Regions from separate parts of the Symbiobacterium turbinis genome, predicted to be linked through region 1. Evidence: riboswitches for the same ligand, from Rfam matches in the RefSeq annotation. Region 1 holds a riboswitch; each other region holds the start of a gene.

Evidence for each region. A riboswitch is a leader RNA that binds a small molecule or an ion and turns the genes downstream of it on or off. The one in region 1 is predicted to bind S-adenosylmethionine.
Region 2: it holds a riboswitch for S-adenosylmethionine, as region 1 does, so the genes downstream of both, metK (methionine adenosyltransferase) here and metX (homoserine O-acetyltransferase MetX) in region 1, are expected to answer to the same signal.
Region 3: it holds a riboswitch for S-adenosylmethionine, as region 1 does, so the genes downstream of both, ACZ45O_RS15385 (methionine ABC transporter ATP-binding protein) here and metX (homoserine O-acetyltransferase MetX) in region 1, are expected to answer to the same signal.

Annotation. Positions count from the first base shown of each region.
Region 1 is NZ_AP042433.1:1,026,199-1,030,712, reverse strand. It holds gene ACZ45O_RS04905 (aspartate kinase) at 1-750, opposite strand, end outside; gene metX (homoserine O-acetyltransferase MetX) at 943-2,100, opposite strand; SAM riboswitch class I at 2,447-2,558, opposite strand; gene ACZ45O_RS04895 (DUF2249 domain-containing protein) at 2,770-2,997, shown strand; gene spoIVA (stage IV sporulation protein A) at 3,092-4,514, opposite strand, start outside.
Region 2 is NZ_AP042433.1:3,058,485-3,062,998, reverse strand. It holds gene ACZ45O_RS14705 (ComF family protein) at 1-448, opposite strand, end outside; gene ACZ45O_RS14700 (glycosyltransferase) at 488-883, opposite strand; partial or broken gene metK (methionine adenosyltransferase) at 1,018-2,215, opposite strand; SAM riboswitch class I at 2,315-2,423, opposite strand; gene fabZ (3-hydroxyacyl-ACP dehydratase FabZ) at 2,474-2,920, opposite strand; gene pflB (formate C-acetyltransferase) at 3,870-4,514, shown strand, end outside.
Region 3 is NZ_AP042433.1:3,200,306-3,204,819, reverse strand. It holds gene ACZ45O_RS15395 (MetQ/NlpA family ABC transporter substrate-binding protein) at 1-621, opposite strand, end outside; gene ACZ45O_RS15390 (methionine ABC transporter permease) at 651-1,301, opposite strand; gene ACZ45O_RS15385 (methionine ABC transporter ATP-binding protein) at 1,294-2,292, opposite strand; SAM riboswitch class I at 2,376-2,492, opposite strand; gene ACZ45O_RS15380 (biotin synthase BioB) at 2,572-3,324, opposite strand; gene ACZ45O_RS15375 (alpha/beta hydrolase) at 3,482-4,168, opposite strand; gene secG (preprotein translocase subunit SecG) at 4,243-4,476, opposite strand.

The DNA of each region.
Region 1 (4,514 bases):
CTTTGCCACCACCTTCGTGCCCCGCTCTTCGCCGCCCTCGTCGGGCAGCGGGGCGAGGGAACTAAGTACCTCAAACTCTACGCCGTACTGCTTCGCAAGCTCCACGGACCGCAGCTGCATCACCTGCGACCCGGCGGCGGCCAGTTCGAGGATCTCGTCGTACGAGATCTCATCCAGCCGGCCGGCGGTGGGCACCAGTCGCGGGTCGGCGGAGTAGACGCCGTCCACGTCCGTGAAGATCTGGCACTCATCCGCCTCCAGGTAGGCCGCCAGGGCGATCGCCGAGGCGTCAGAGCCGCCGCGGCCGAGCGTGGTGATGTCGCCGTGCTCGTCGAGCCCCTGGAAGCCCGCGACGATGACCACCCTGCCCTCACCCAGCTCCCGCCGGATGCGGGCGGTGTCGATGTTCAGGATCTTCGCAGCCCGATGATGGTCGTCGGTCTGCACCCCGGCCTGGGGCCCGGTGAGCGACACCGCGTCGACCCCCAGCTCGTGCAGGGCCATGGTGAGCAGCGCGATGGAGACCTGCTCACCGGTGGCCAGCAGTACGTCCATTTCACGGGGCGACGGCCGGTCCGTGATGGACCGGGCGCGGTCGATGAGCTCATCGGTCATGTCCCCCGGGGCGCTGACCACGACCACGACGTCATTTCCCTGCTTCTTCTTCCAGGCGATGCGCCTGGCCACCCGGCGGTACTTCTCGGCGGTGGAAACCGACGAGCCGCCAAACTTTTGCACGACAATACCCAAGAGCGCCCTCTCCTCCTCTATCAACCAGCGTGTCTCTGCGAGGTCAGGCGCTCACGAGGTGGGCTCCGCGCGCCACGCGAGCGGTCCGGACAGCCCGTTTGCCAGCTTTCCCCGAGTTGTCCATGGATCCCACCTCCTCTCCACCACGTGGAGGTATAATACCTTAATTATACACCTGCCCTGCAGGAGCGTCTACGCCTCCGAGCCGTCTGCCGCCTCCAGCTCCTGCAGGAAGCGCCGGATCGGCTGCTCGATCAGCGCGAAATCCACCAGGAACGCATCGTGCCCCCAGGGCGAGTCCATCTCCAGGTACTCCGCCTGGCCGCCGGCCGCCCGCACCAGTTCCACGGTCTCCTGCTGCAGGTACGGGGGGAACAGCAGGTCCGAACGGATCCCGATGGCCAGCACCTTCGCCTTGATCAGCCCGTGGGCCGCCTCGTAGGAGCCCCGTCCCCGTCCCAGGTCCATCAGATCCATCGCCCGGGTGAGGTAGAGGTACGAGTTGGCGTCGAACCGCTCCACCAGCTTCTGCCCCTGGTAGTGCAGGTACGACTCCACCTGGTAGGCGACCCCGAAGCCCTGCTCCAGTGGGCTGACCCCGCCGAGAACGTCTCGGCCGAACTGGGTCCACATCGACTCGTCGGACCGATAGGTGATCATGCCCAGCATGCGGGCCGTGGCCAGCCCCCGCACAGGGCCCGGCGTGCCGTAGTACTGCCCGCCCCGGAAGTCGGGGTCGTTCAGGATGGCCTGCCGCTGCACCTCGTTGAAGGCGATGCCCTGCGGGTGAAAGCGGCCCGCGCCGCCGATGGGGATGATGCCCCGCATGCGGTCCGGATATGTCGCTGCCCACTCCAGCGCCTGCATGGCCCCCAGCGAGCCGCCCACCACCGCCACCAGCCGCCTTACCCCGAGCAGGTCCAGCAGCCTGGCCTGGGCGCGGACCATGTCGCGGACGGTGACGACGGGGAAGTCCAGACCGTAGGGCCGGCCGGTCTCGGGATTCGCGGACCCGGGCCCCGTCGAACCCTGGCAGCCGCCCAGCACGTTGGAGCAGATCACGCAGTACCGGTCGGTATCCAGGGCCTTGCCCGGCCCCACCGCGTCGTCCCACCAGCCCGGCTTCCGGTCGTCCGGCCTGTACCGGCCGGCCACGTGACTGTCCCCGGTCAGGGCGTGGCAGACCAGAATGGCGTTGTCGGCCGTCGCGTTCAGCCGACCGAAGACCTCGTAACAGAGGGTCACCGCCGTGAGGGTCCGACCGCTCTCCAGAACCAGCGGGAAGTCCGGAAACGCCACCCGTGCGTACTGCCGCCGCGACAGCAAGGTGGACACTGTTGCCGCGGTCACGCCCCCACCCCCTCTATCCCCATCACTTTATGGATGCCGCTGCACTCAGCATTCCCAGAGCCTGACCGGCAAACCCAACGCCCAGTACCAGGAGGCCCGGGGCAAGCGTCGTCTCCCGCATGGGCAGGTTCAGGGCCTGCACCCCCAGGAGAGCCGCTGCGCTGGTCAGTGTCGTGGCTGATGCAGCCCCCACCAGACCACAGCCAGGAACCCCAGGAACGAGACGCCCCCCAGCACGACTGCATGCGTACTCCTCCCCTGACGCATGCGCATTTCCGACCATCGAAAAAGCCGCTCCCGATAAGGGAGCGGCTGGCAAAGCGCTGGATTGCTCAGTGGATCCGCTCTCTTATCTTCCGGCGGGCTGCCGCCGGTGGAATTGGCACCTTCAGACGCCGCCACGCGCCTGGGTTGCCGGGTTTCATCGGGCCAGTTCCCTCCACCTCTCTGGATAAGAGCCGCCGGAAGAAGCTTCCGGACGGACGCCGTATGAAGTTTGAGGAAGATGGTAGCATGAGTCCGGTACCGCTGTCAATACCAGGATCAGTGTTTGCCTCGAGAAAAGCGCCTTGCCGGTTTCGTTTCCATGGAACGGTGATACGGATCACTTTTTCCTGGGTGAAAGCGGGTACCATAGAGGGCGAGAAACGGCAAAGGTGGTGTGGGTACATGGCTCTCAAAGAGCTCGATGTTCGCGAGATTCCGCCCGCGCAGCGGCACCCGCTGATCTTCCAGACCTTCGAGTCGCTGGCCCCCGGTGAGGCGATGCGCCTCATCAACGACCACGACCCCAAGCCGCTGTACTACCAGTTCGCCGCCGAGCTCACCGGCCAGTTTGAATGGGAGTACGAGGAGCAGGGGCCGGAGGCCTGGAAGGTGCGGATCACCAAGAAGTAGGCCGCCTCCGCAGGGGCGGGCCGGATCTGCCCCTTCTCCGAAGCAGCTCCGGTGCCCGGTAAGTCGGGAGGGGGGGCGATGCCCCCCTCCCGACTTAGATAATGATGCAGATCAGCCCGCCTGATCCCTCGTTGATGATGCGGCTGAGCGTCTCCTGCAGCTTCACCTGCGCGTCGTCGGGCATGCGGTGCAGCTTGGCCCGGATGCCCTCCTGCACCAGCTCGTGCAGCGACTTGCCGAAGATGTCGAACTCCCAGAGCTGTTGCGGGTCGTCCTCGAACCGGTCCAGCAGGTACTGAACCAGCTCCTCGCCCTGCTTGGCGGTGCCGATGATCGGCGTCACCTCGGCGGAGATGTCCGCGCGGATGAAGTGCAGGCTCGGAGCCGTGGCCTGGAGCTTCACGCCGTACATGATGCCCTGCCGCACCAGCTCCGGCTCCTCGAAGGTGATGTCCTCGATGGCCGGGGTCACGACGCCGTAGCCGGTCGCCTTCACATCCTCCAGGGCGTCCCGGATCTTGTCGTACTCCCGCTTTGCCTCGGTATACTCCCGGAGCAGCCGGACCATGGTGTGCTTCCCTTCCAGGGGCACCCCCGTGATCTCCTCCAGCACCTGGTAGTAGAGGTCGTCGCGGGCCTCGGTCTGCACGTGGGCGACGCCGGCCCCCATGTCGATGGACTGCAGGTTGACGGCCGCCATGAACTCGTACGAGCTCAGCCGCTCCACCGCGGCGTCGACGTCGCGGATCTTCTGAATCCCCTGCAGCGCCTCCGCGATGGCCTCCTCGAACTGGGCGCGCACCGGATGGGCGCTGTCCAGCTCCTCCACCCACCGGGGCAGGGCGATGTTGGCCTCCCGGACCGGGAACTCGAAGAGCGCCTGCTCAAGGATGAGGTGGACGTCATCCTGGGTCAGCTCGCTGGCATCGACCGGGATGACGGGCGCGTTGTACTTGACCTCCAGCTCGCCGGCGAGCTCCATGGTCTCCTGCGCGTAGGGCCGCGTGGTGTTCAGAACGATGACGAAGGGCTTGCCCAGGGACTGCAGTTCGGCCACCACCCGCTCCTCGGCCTCCAGGTACTTGCCCCGGGCGAGGTCGGTGATGGTGCCGTCGGTCGTCATCAGCAGGCCGATGGTGGAGTGCTCGGCAATGACCTTGCGGGTGCCGATCTCGGCCGCGTCGTGGAACGGGATCTCGCCTTCAAACCACGGCGTGCGCACCATGCGGGGCGACCCGTCCTCATCCAGGTAGCCCAGGGCGCCCTCCACGGCGTAGCCTACCGAGTCGACGAGCCGCACCCTGACCGTCAGCCCCTCGCCCAGGGTGAGCTCGACCGCCTCGTCGGGCACGAACTTGGGCTCGACCGTCATGATGGTCCGGCCGTTCCCGGACTGCGGCAGCTCGTCGCGGATGCGGGCCTGCTCGTACTCGTCTTCAATGTTCGGAAGGATGACCTGCTCGGCAAGACGGCGGATGAAGGTGGACTTTCCGGTCCGGACCGGGCCCACCACACCG
Region 2 (4,514 bases), 1.8 Mb from region 1:
ACGCAGCCTGGTTGTACCCCCGCTCCCGCTGGCGGATGGGATGCAGCGGGATCGGCACGATTACATCGGGCGTCTCCTCCACCATCTCCGCCAGGTACCGCCCCAGGGCGACGCCCAGCGCCTGCCGCCCGCTGAACTTCACGTGGTGAATCGCCTCGCGCAGCACACCCCTGTGCAGCCCCAGGGCCCAGACCCGGCCGTACGACGGGGTGAAGACGCACTCGGCGCACAGCCCCCAGCCACCCCGGATCGGGCGGCTGCAGTTAATGCAGAGCCGCATGTCCAGGGTGAAGGGCATGGCCGCCCAGCAGCTGTCACAGACGGGAACGGTCTCCGCCACCGAGGCCAGCGGCGGCAAGACTGCAGGAAGCGGGCCATCGCAGGTGATGCAGGTGGTCCGCTGCGGCCACAGGATGGTCACCAGCCCCTCGACGATCGTGCGCAGCAACGCCATCACCCCCGGGCGGAGTTCGCCGCGGGGGTAATGTTATCCTTCTTTTTCCAGGCAGGCGTCCAGATCCACGACCACGACCTTCGACGCCTGCGCGGCGGCCACGGCCCGGGCCACGGCCTCCTGGCGCGTGAGGCGACCGGATTGCAGGACCAGGGCACATCCGTACCGCTGGGCGAGCCGGGTCAGGATGGCGGCCGACTCGTCCCGGGAGCCGAGATCCACCAGCACCAGCTCGCCGTCCGCCTCCCGGGCGATCCGGCCCAGCACGTCCTCGATCCGGTCCGCCTGGTCCCGCACCAGCACGACGTAGGCCACAGACTCATCCTCCGTCCGCATCCGCCCGATCAGCTCCGCCACGTGGGTCACGGCGCTCACCAGGCCGTACGCCGCCAGGGCCAGCAACCCCCAGAAGAACGCTCCCTCCCGCACCGCCACCCCCTCCTGCGAGCCAGAATATGACGGCGCAGGAGCACGGGGCACACATGGCCTTCCCCGGAGTCCCGGGCGCAAAAAGGGGCCGGAACCGAGGAATCGCCTCGGTTCCGGCCCTGAAACATCCCGAATCAGAGGCCCGCCTTCTCCCGCAGCACCGCCGCCCGGTCGGTGCGCTCCCACGGCAGGTCGAGGTCGGTACGGCCGAAGTGGCCGTAAGCGGCCGTCTGCCGGTAGATGGGACGGCGCAGGTCGAGATCGCGGATGATCGCGGCCGGGCGCAGGTCGAAGGTCTCCCGCACCAGCTCGGCCAGCCGCTCGTCGGGCAGCTTGCCCGTGCCGAAGGTGGTCACCAGGATCGAGACCGGCTGCGCCACGCCGATGGCGTAGGCCAGCTGCACCTCGCACTTGGAGGCCAGCCCAGCCGCCACGATGTTCTTGGCGACCCAGCGCGCCGCGTAGGCGCCGGACCGGTCGACCTTCGTCGGATCCTTGCCCGAGAAGGCCCCTCCGCCGTGGCGGGCGTAGCCGCCGTACGTGTCCACGATGATCTTCCGGCCCGTCAGCCCCGCGTCGCCCTGCGGGCCGCCCACCACGAAGCGGCCGGTCGGGTTGATGAAATAGCGCGTGCGGTCATCGATCAGGTTGCGGTCCACCACGTCGAGGATGACGTAGTCGATGACCTCCTTGCGGATCTGCTCCTGCGTGGTATCCGGGTCATGCTGCGTGGAGATGACGATGGTGTCGATGCGCGCCGGCCGGCCGTCCACGTACTCCACCGTCACCTGCGTCTTGCCGTCAGGCCGCAGATAGGGCAGCGTTCCGTTCTTGCGCACCTGGGCCAGCCGCCTTGCCAGGCGGTGAGCCAGGCTGATGGGCATCGGCATCAGCTCGGGGGTCTCGTCGCAGGCGAAGCCGAACATCATGCCCTGGTCGCCGGCGCCGAGCTCGCAGCTCCTTCTCGGTCACCTCGCCCCGCACCTCGATCGCCACATCCACGCCCTGCGCAATGTCCGGAGACTGCGGGTCGATGGCCGTCATCACCCCGCACGTCGAACCGTCAAAACCGTACTTGGCGCGGGTGTAGCCGATGTCGCGCACCACGTCGCGCACGAGGTTGGGGATGTCCACGTACGCGGTGGTGGTGATCTCACCGGTGACGATGACCAACCCGGTGGTCAGCATGGTCTCGCACGCGACGCGGGCCCTCGGGTCGAGCGCCAGGATCGCGTCGAGCACCGCGTCCGAGATCTGATCCGCCATCTTGTCCGGATGCCCTTCGGTGACGGATTCAGAGGTGAAGAGGTACCGCCCCTTCTGCTCAAACATCTGATTATCTACCTCCTCTGACGGCTTGAAACCGGCCAGGCGATTACACATCAAAACACCCTCTTCACACGCGAAGAGGGTGGATGACACTGCTCTTCCCTCTTATCTTCCGGTAGTGTGCCCGGCTGGACTTGGCACCTTACCTGCTCACGCAGGCTGGTTGCCGAAGCTTCATTGGGCCAGTTCCCTCCGCTTCTCTTGATAAGAGTATTCAGTTGCGAATAGGATACCACCGCTCCCAATGGGTGTCAAGGACGACTACTGGGCGTGCGTTTCCCCGGGCGCGTCAGCCAGCGCGAACTTCAGCGTGGCCTCCGCCTTCAGCTCGTCGCCCACAAAGGCCTTCCCCTTCCCGATGCCCAGGCCGCGGCGCATGGCCACCATCTCCACTTCCAGGCGGAGTTGGTCGCCGGGCAGCACCGGCCGGCGGAACCGGGCCTCGTCGATGCCGGCGAACAGCGGCACCTTCCCGGCATTTTCGGGCTGCGAGAGCACCGCCACCGCGCCCGCCTGCGCCATGGCCTCCAGAATCAGCACGCCGGGAAAGATGGGGTTGCCCGGGTAGTGCCCCTGAAAGACCGGCTCGTTCATGGACAGGTTCTTGACCGCGACCACCCGCTTGCCGGGCTCGAGCTCCAGCACCCGGTCGATCATCAGCATCGGGTACCGGTGCGGGATGATCTCCATGATCTGCCTGATGTCCAGTGGATACGCCCCCTAATCTCCGGGAATTCTTATGTTGAGTATTCCCCAAACGGCCCCCTTCTCCTCTCGACCCCCGGCGCATGCTGCACCCTTCTGCTGCCTGTTCCCGGCTTGTCCTGTACCCTTCTGCTGCCGCATCCTGGCTCGTTCTGCACCGGCTCCTTCCCGGTCCCGGCCTGTCCTGCACCCGGCTGTTGGCCCGCAACCGGGGCTTGACGCAAGCCGCGTTGAACGCTACCATAACCCTACGGGGTATGGGATATACCGCGGAGGTGTTGCAGAGTGATCACGGTTACCCCGGAGGCCGCCGCCGAAATCGCCCGGCGCCTGGAAGGCAAGCCGGAAAACGTCGGCTTCCGCATCTACGTTCAGGGTTTTGGATGAGGCGGCCCCAGCCTGGGCCTGGCTCTGGAAGAGCCGAGAGACACCGACGTAACCATCGTCGAAGGTGACGTGCGCGTCTACCTGGAGCAGCGGGTTGCCCACTGGTTCCAGGGCGCGGAACTGGGTTTTGAGCAGGATCCCTGGGGCGGGGGTTTCACGTTCAACCACCCCAACCTCGGGAGTTGCTAGAACCAATTGCGGGGAGCGGCTGTCCGCTCCCCGTTCTTAATGCATTTCGACTGGTCGCACCTACATTTCGGCTTAATCACACCTGCATTTCAGCTAGTCTCACCTGCATTTGACTGGTCGCACCCGCATTTCGGCTGGCCATACCCGTACACCCACCCGGCCCAATGGTACTTTAATGCGTAGGGATATAGACTTTCGCACTCCATGTGAAATCATTCCCGAGAACAATAGCCAGCCTCCTACCCGGGTCCTAACATAGGTAGTGTACAGTCCAGCTGCAACTCACCGCCGAAAAACGACATTTCACCGGCGAAAAACGACATTTCGCCGGACCACGTGTGAATTGTAGCTGTTTTCACCAGGGAGGAGGCCCAAGATGACAGCCTGGACTGGCTTCAAGCCCGGCCGCTGGCAGCGGCATATCGACACCCGCGATTTCATCCAGCAGAACTACCGTCCCTACGAGGGCGACGCATCCTTCCTCACCGGCCCGACCGACCGGACAAGGACACTGTGGGAGAAGGTCTTCGCCATCTTCAAAGAGGAGCAGGCCAAGCGGGCTCCGCTGAAGGTGGATACCCAAATCCCCGCCGGCATCCTGTCCCACAAGCCGGGGTACGTGGACAAGGATCTGGAGCTGATCGTCGGCCTGCAGACCGACGAGCCCGGCAAGCGGACGTTCTACCCCGCCGGCGGCTGGCGCATGGTGGAGTCCTCCATGAAGGCGTATGGCTATGAGGCCGACCCCAACTGGAAGACCATCTACACCCAGTACCGCAAGACCCACAACCAGGGCGTGTTCGACGCGTACACCCCCGAGATGCGCGCCGCCCGCTCCAACCACATCATCACCGGCCTGCCTGACGCTTACGGCCGCGGCCGCATCATCGGCGACTACCGCCGGGTGGCGCTCTACGGCATCGACCGGCTGATCGAGGAAAAGCAGCGGGAGAAGGCGGCGACCGAACCCTGGACCATGGACGAGGCCACCATCCGCCTGCGCGAGGAGCTGACCGAGCAG
Region 3 (4,514 bases), 1.6 Mb from region 1:
GACAGCGGCGTCCACGTCCTGCAGGCTGCGCGGCAGGAACTCGGCCTGCAGCATCTCGATCTTCAGGTTCTTGGGGTTCGCGACCACATCGTTGGGCGTCGCCTCGACCCCGACCCCCTCCTTCAGCTCAATCAGCCCCTGATCGGCCAGCAGCTTCAGCGCACGCCCGCCGTTGGTGGGGTCGTCGGGAATGGAGACCGTGGCCCCGTCAGGCAGCTGGTCCAGGCTGGTCAGCTCCAGGGAGTAGAGGCCCAGCGGCTCCAGGTGGACAGCGCCGACCGAGACCAGGTCCAGACCGCGCTTGGAGGCGAAGTCTTCGAGGTAGGGCACGTGCTGGAAATAGTTGGCGTCGAGGCTGCCGTCCGCCAGGGCGAGGTTCGGCTGCACGTAGTCCGTGAAGACCACAATATCCAGGTTGATCCCCTCAGCCGCGGACGCCTCCTTGATGGACTCCAGAATCTCAGAGTGAGGCGTGACCGTCGCCCCCACCTTCAGCGTGACCTGCTCCTCCTGCTGCCCGGCAGGCTGCTGCTCACCCGCAGGCTCCTTCGCACCGCCACAGCCGGCCAGCACGCCCAGAGCCAGGACGGAAACCAGTGCAAGACTCACGATGCGCTTCATTCGCTCAACCTCCCATGTTTTCGATAACCCTATTTATGCGTAAACCTGTTGGCCAGGCTGTCGCCGATCCACTGCATGACCTGAACCATGACGACCAGGATCACCAGGCTGACGTACATGACGTCCATCTCGTACCGGGCGTAGCCCCACTTCACGGCGACGTCGCCCAATCCGCCGCCGCCGATGGCGCCGGCCATCGCCGAGTAGCCGACGACGTTCACCAGCATCAGGGCCGTGCCCCGCACCAGCGACGGCCTGGCCTCCGCCAGGAGCACCTTGGTGACCACCTGCCAGTTGGTGGAGCCCATGGCCAGGGCAGCCTCAACCAGGCCGGGGCTCACCTCGTGGAGCGCCTGCTCCACGACCCGCCCCATGAAGGGAACGGCCGCGACCACCAGCGGAACGATGGCCGCCGTGGTGCCGATGGAACTGCCGACGATCGCCCTCGTGAGCGGGGTGACCGCCACCATCAGAATGACAAAGGGCGTCGAGCGGCCGATGTTCACCAGAACACCGAGGACGCGGTTGAGCCCCGGCTTTTCCCAAAGGCCGCCCCGGGCGGTGATCACCAGCAGCACACCCAGGGGCAGGCCCAGGAGGAGCGTGAAGAAGGCGGCGGCACCCACCATGTAGAGCGTCTCCCAGGTGGCTTTCGCCATCATCGGCCCCAGGTTAACCATGCGGAATCACCTCCGGCGAGACCCCCTGCTCCTCGAGGAACCGCAGGGCAGCCTGAATGTCCTCCGGCCGGCCGGTGAGCTCCACCAGCAGCCGGCCCACCGTCGCTCCGGCAATCCGCTCGACCGCGCCGTGAACGATGTTGGCGTCCACCTGGAACCGGCGCACCATCGCGCTGATCAGCGGCTGGTCGGCTGAGGCGCCCACGAAGAAGAGCACAACCCGCACCCCTTCTGGGTGGATCCGGACGGCCACGTCTCCCACGGGTTCGTAAAACAGCTCCCGCAGCCGGGAGCCCGGCCGGCCGATCAGTTCCAGCACGCCGCCCTGCTCCACCACCGTGCCGCCCTCCAGGATGGCCACGGAGTCGCAGACCTGCTTCACCACCTCCATCTGGTGGGTGATCAGGAGGATGGTCAGCCCGAGCCGCTGGTTGATCTCCCGGAGCAGCGCCAGCACCGACCGGGTGGTGTCCGGATCCAGTGCCGATGTGGCCTCATCGGAGAGCAGAACCTTCGGCCCGGGCGCCAGCGCCCGCGCGATGCCCACCCGCTGCTTCTGGCCGCCGGAGAGCTGGGCCGGATAGGCGTCGGCCTTGTCCGACAGCCCCACCAGGGCCAGCAGCTCCTCCACCCTCTCCCAGATGCGCTGGCGGGGCCAGCCGGCCACCTCCAGCGGGTAGGCCACGTTGCCAAAGACCGTGCGGGCATCGAACAGGTTAAACTGCTGGAAGATCATACCCATCTCCTGGCGCGCGGCCCGCAGCTCCTGGGGGCTGAGGCGGGTGATCTCCCGCCCGTCCACCCAAACCTCGCCTGCTGTCGGACGCTCCAGCAGATTGACGCACCGGATGAGGGTAGACTTTCCGGCTCCGCTCTGGCCGAGTATGCCGAAAATCTGCCCCCTGGGCACGTGCAGGCTGACATCGCTCAAGGCCACGATCTCCTGCCCATTCTGTTTGAATATCTTCGTGAGGCCCTTGAGCTCGATCACGAGGCCTTACCTCCATTTCGGCAATAGAAAAGTGCGCCCCACAATAGAGGCGCACAGAATCAACATCATCGTCTTCCGGCTGCCTCTTATCTTCGGGAGAGCAGATGCCCTCCCCAGGAATTGGCACCGCTGCACGCCGGGGCACGTGCCGGTTGCCGTGGCGTCATCGGGCCAGTCCCTCAGCCTACTCTGGATAAGAGTCAACGCTATGCAGTTTGTATTGAAGCTAAAGATACCACGGCGCGCCGAATGCGTCAACCAGGAATCTGTGGTTGATCGTCAGTTGGAACTCAGCGGGGCCAGCACGCGCGGCACCTCAGGGCCCGAGCCCTCAGGGTGCGCGGTGACCAGGATGTTCGCGCCGCAGGTGAGGGCCCTGGCCTGCAGGACCGGGTCGTCGGTGGCCACCCACAGATCGGCGTCAGGCAGGCAGAGCCTGGTGATGGCCAGCACCCGCAGCACATCGGCGGCCGCGTCGACGGAGCGCACCACCACGCCGGTGACGGCTGCGTTGCGCAGGACCTCCAGGTCGTCGGCGATGTCCTCATCGGTCTGGCCGGCGATGCCCACGCAGATGCCCCCCGTCACCCGGAAACCGAGACCCTTCAGCCACAGGCCGCGGGTGAGCCGGTCGGCCGGCGACTGGCCCGGGTACAGGTGCGCGAAGAGCTCCGGATTGCAGCAGTCGTGTGGCAGCAGGTACTCCACGGCGCCGGCCTGACGCCACTGCGCATAGACGTCGTACGCCCGATCGCCCAGACAGAGGGCAATGTGCATCTCTGTCTGCGCCGCGATCTTCCGAATGAGGTCCGCCACGTCACCCACGGCCTGGTACTCCGACGATGCGCACAGCAGCACCGACTCGCAACCTTTCTGCCACGCAGTCACCACGTCATTGACCACACTGTCGGGTTCGCTGACTTCGAGGTCGACGAGCAGGCGCAGCGACGGCTCTTGACCCTTGTTCTGCCGGCAGATTCGGCCGGCGACTTCAAGCAGATTTCGGTACTCGTCTTCCTCGGCACGCAACATGAGCAGAATCTCCCGGCGACTAGGCGTACGGCCGGCTTCGGCACGACGAAGGATCGGCCCAATCACACGATCACCTGCCTCTTGTGACAGCCGTCACAAATATCGTACCGGATTGTCTGGCAATAGCCTATTCCGGGAAAGGCCCATTTCTTTGTGGCTACTTTTGTTCACGCGGTACTATCATCCAGTCCACAACCTGCGCCGCCACCTCGTCCCGGCCGCGTTCCAACACCAGGAAGTGTCCCCGCCCCGGCAGCACCAAGAGCCGGGCCGATGGGAGGCGCGCCGCAAGGTAGGCGGCGCTGTCCGGCGCAATCCAGTCATCGCGGTCGCCCTGCACGGCCAGGACGGGGGCCTCCACCCGCCCGAGCTGCCGCCGCGTGAGGCGCGCGAGGCGCACCAGCGACCGGAGGGCGGGCATAACGCGGGCCGGCGTGCCCAGGTAAGCAGCCATGCGCGCGCCGAGGCCTTCCGCATCCTCCAGCAGGATCGGCGCCGCCAGGGTGCAGACGGAGCGTACGGCGTGCCGCGCGGCCAGGTGGAGGGCGATCAGCCCGCCCATCGAGAACCCGACCAGGTGGACCTCTGCGCAGACGGCCCGCACCTGACCCAGGGCAGCCTCGGCTCCCCGGATCCAGTGCCGGAACCGGGTGCGGCCCAGGTCCGCCGCTTCCGGGCCGTGCCCTGGCAGCACCGGCGCGCAGACGGTGAGCTTCCGCGCCGCCAGGTAGTCCACCAGCGGCCGGACCTCGGCGGGCGAGCCGCCGAAACCGTGCAGCACGAGGCACCCCACGGGCCCGCCCTGTACGAACACGGGCCCGCTGTTGCGCATGACGATCGGCATGGCGCACCTCCGGTGGAAAGCAAAAAGGGCCGGGTCACTTCCCCCGGCCCTGCGATACCGCTCTGCTAACGCCTCTAGCCCCGGGTCTCCAGGAAGAGCATGAGCACAGACGTCAACACGAAGAGGGTGGCAAACGCCATGCTGAAGCGGTTCAGAATCTCGTCCATGCCCTTCTTCTTGCCGAAGATCTGCTCCCCCGCACCGGCGATGGAGCCTGACAGGCCCGCGCTCTTACCGGACTGCAGCAGCACCGTCGCGATCAGGCCCAGGGCAAACAGGGTATGAATAACCAGCACGAATGTTTTCATCCCTTCACCCCCTCGCGTGCGCCTTGATAGCTTGTCAA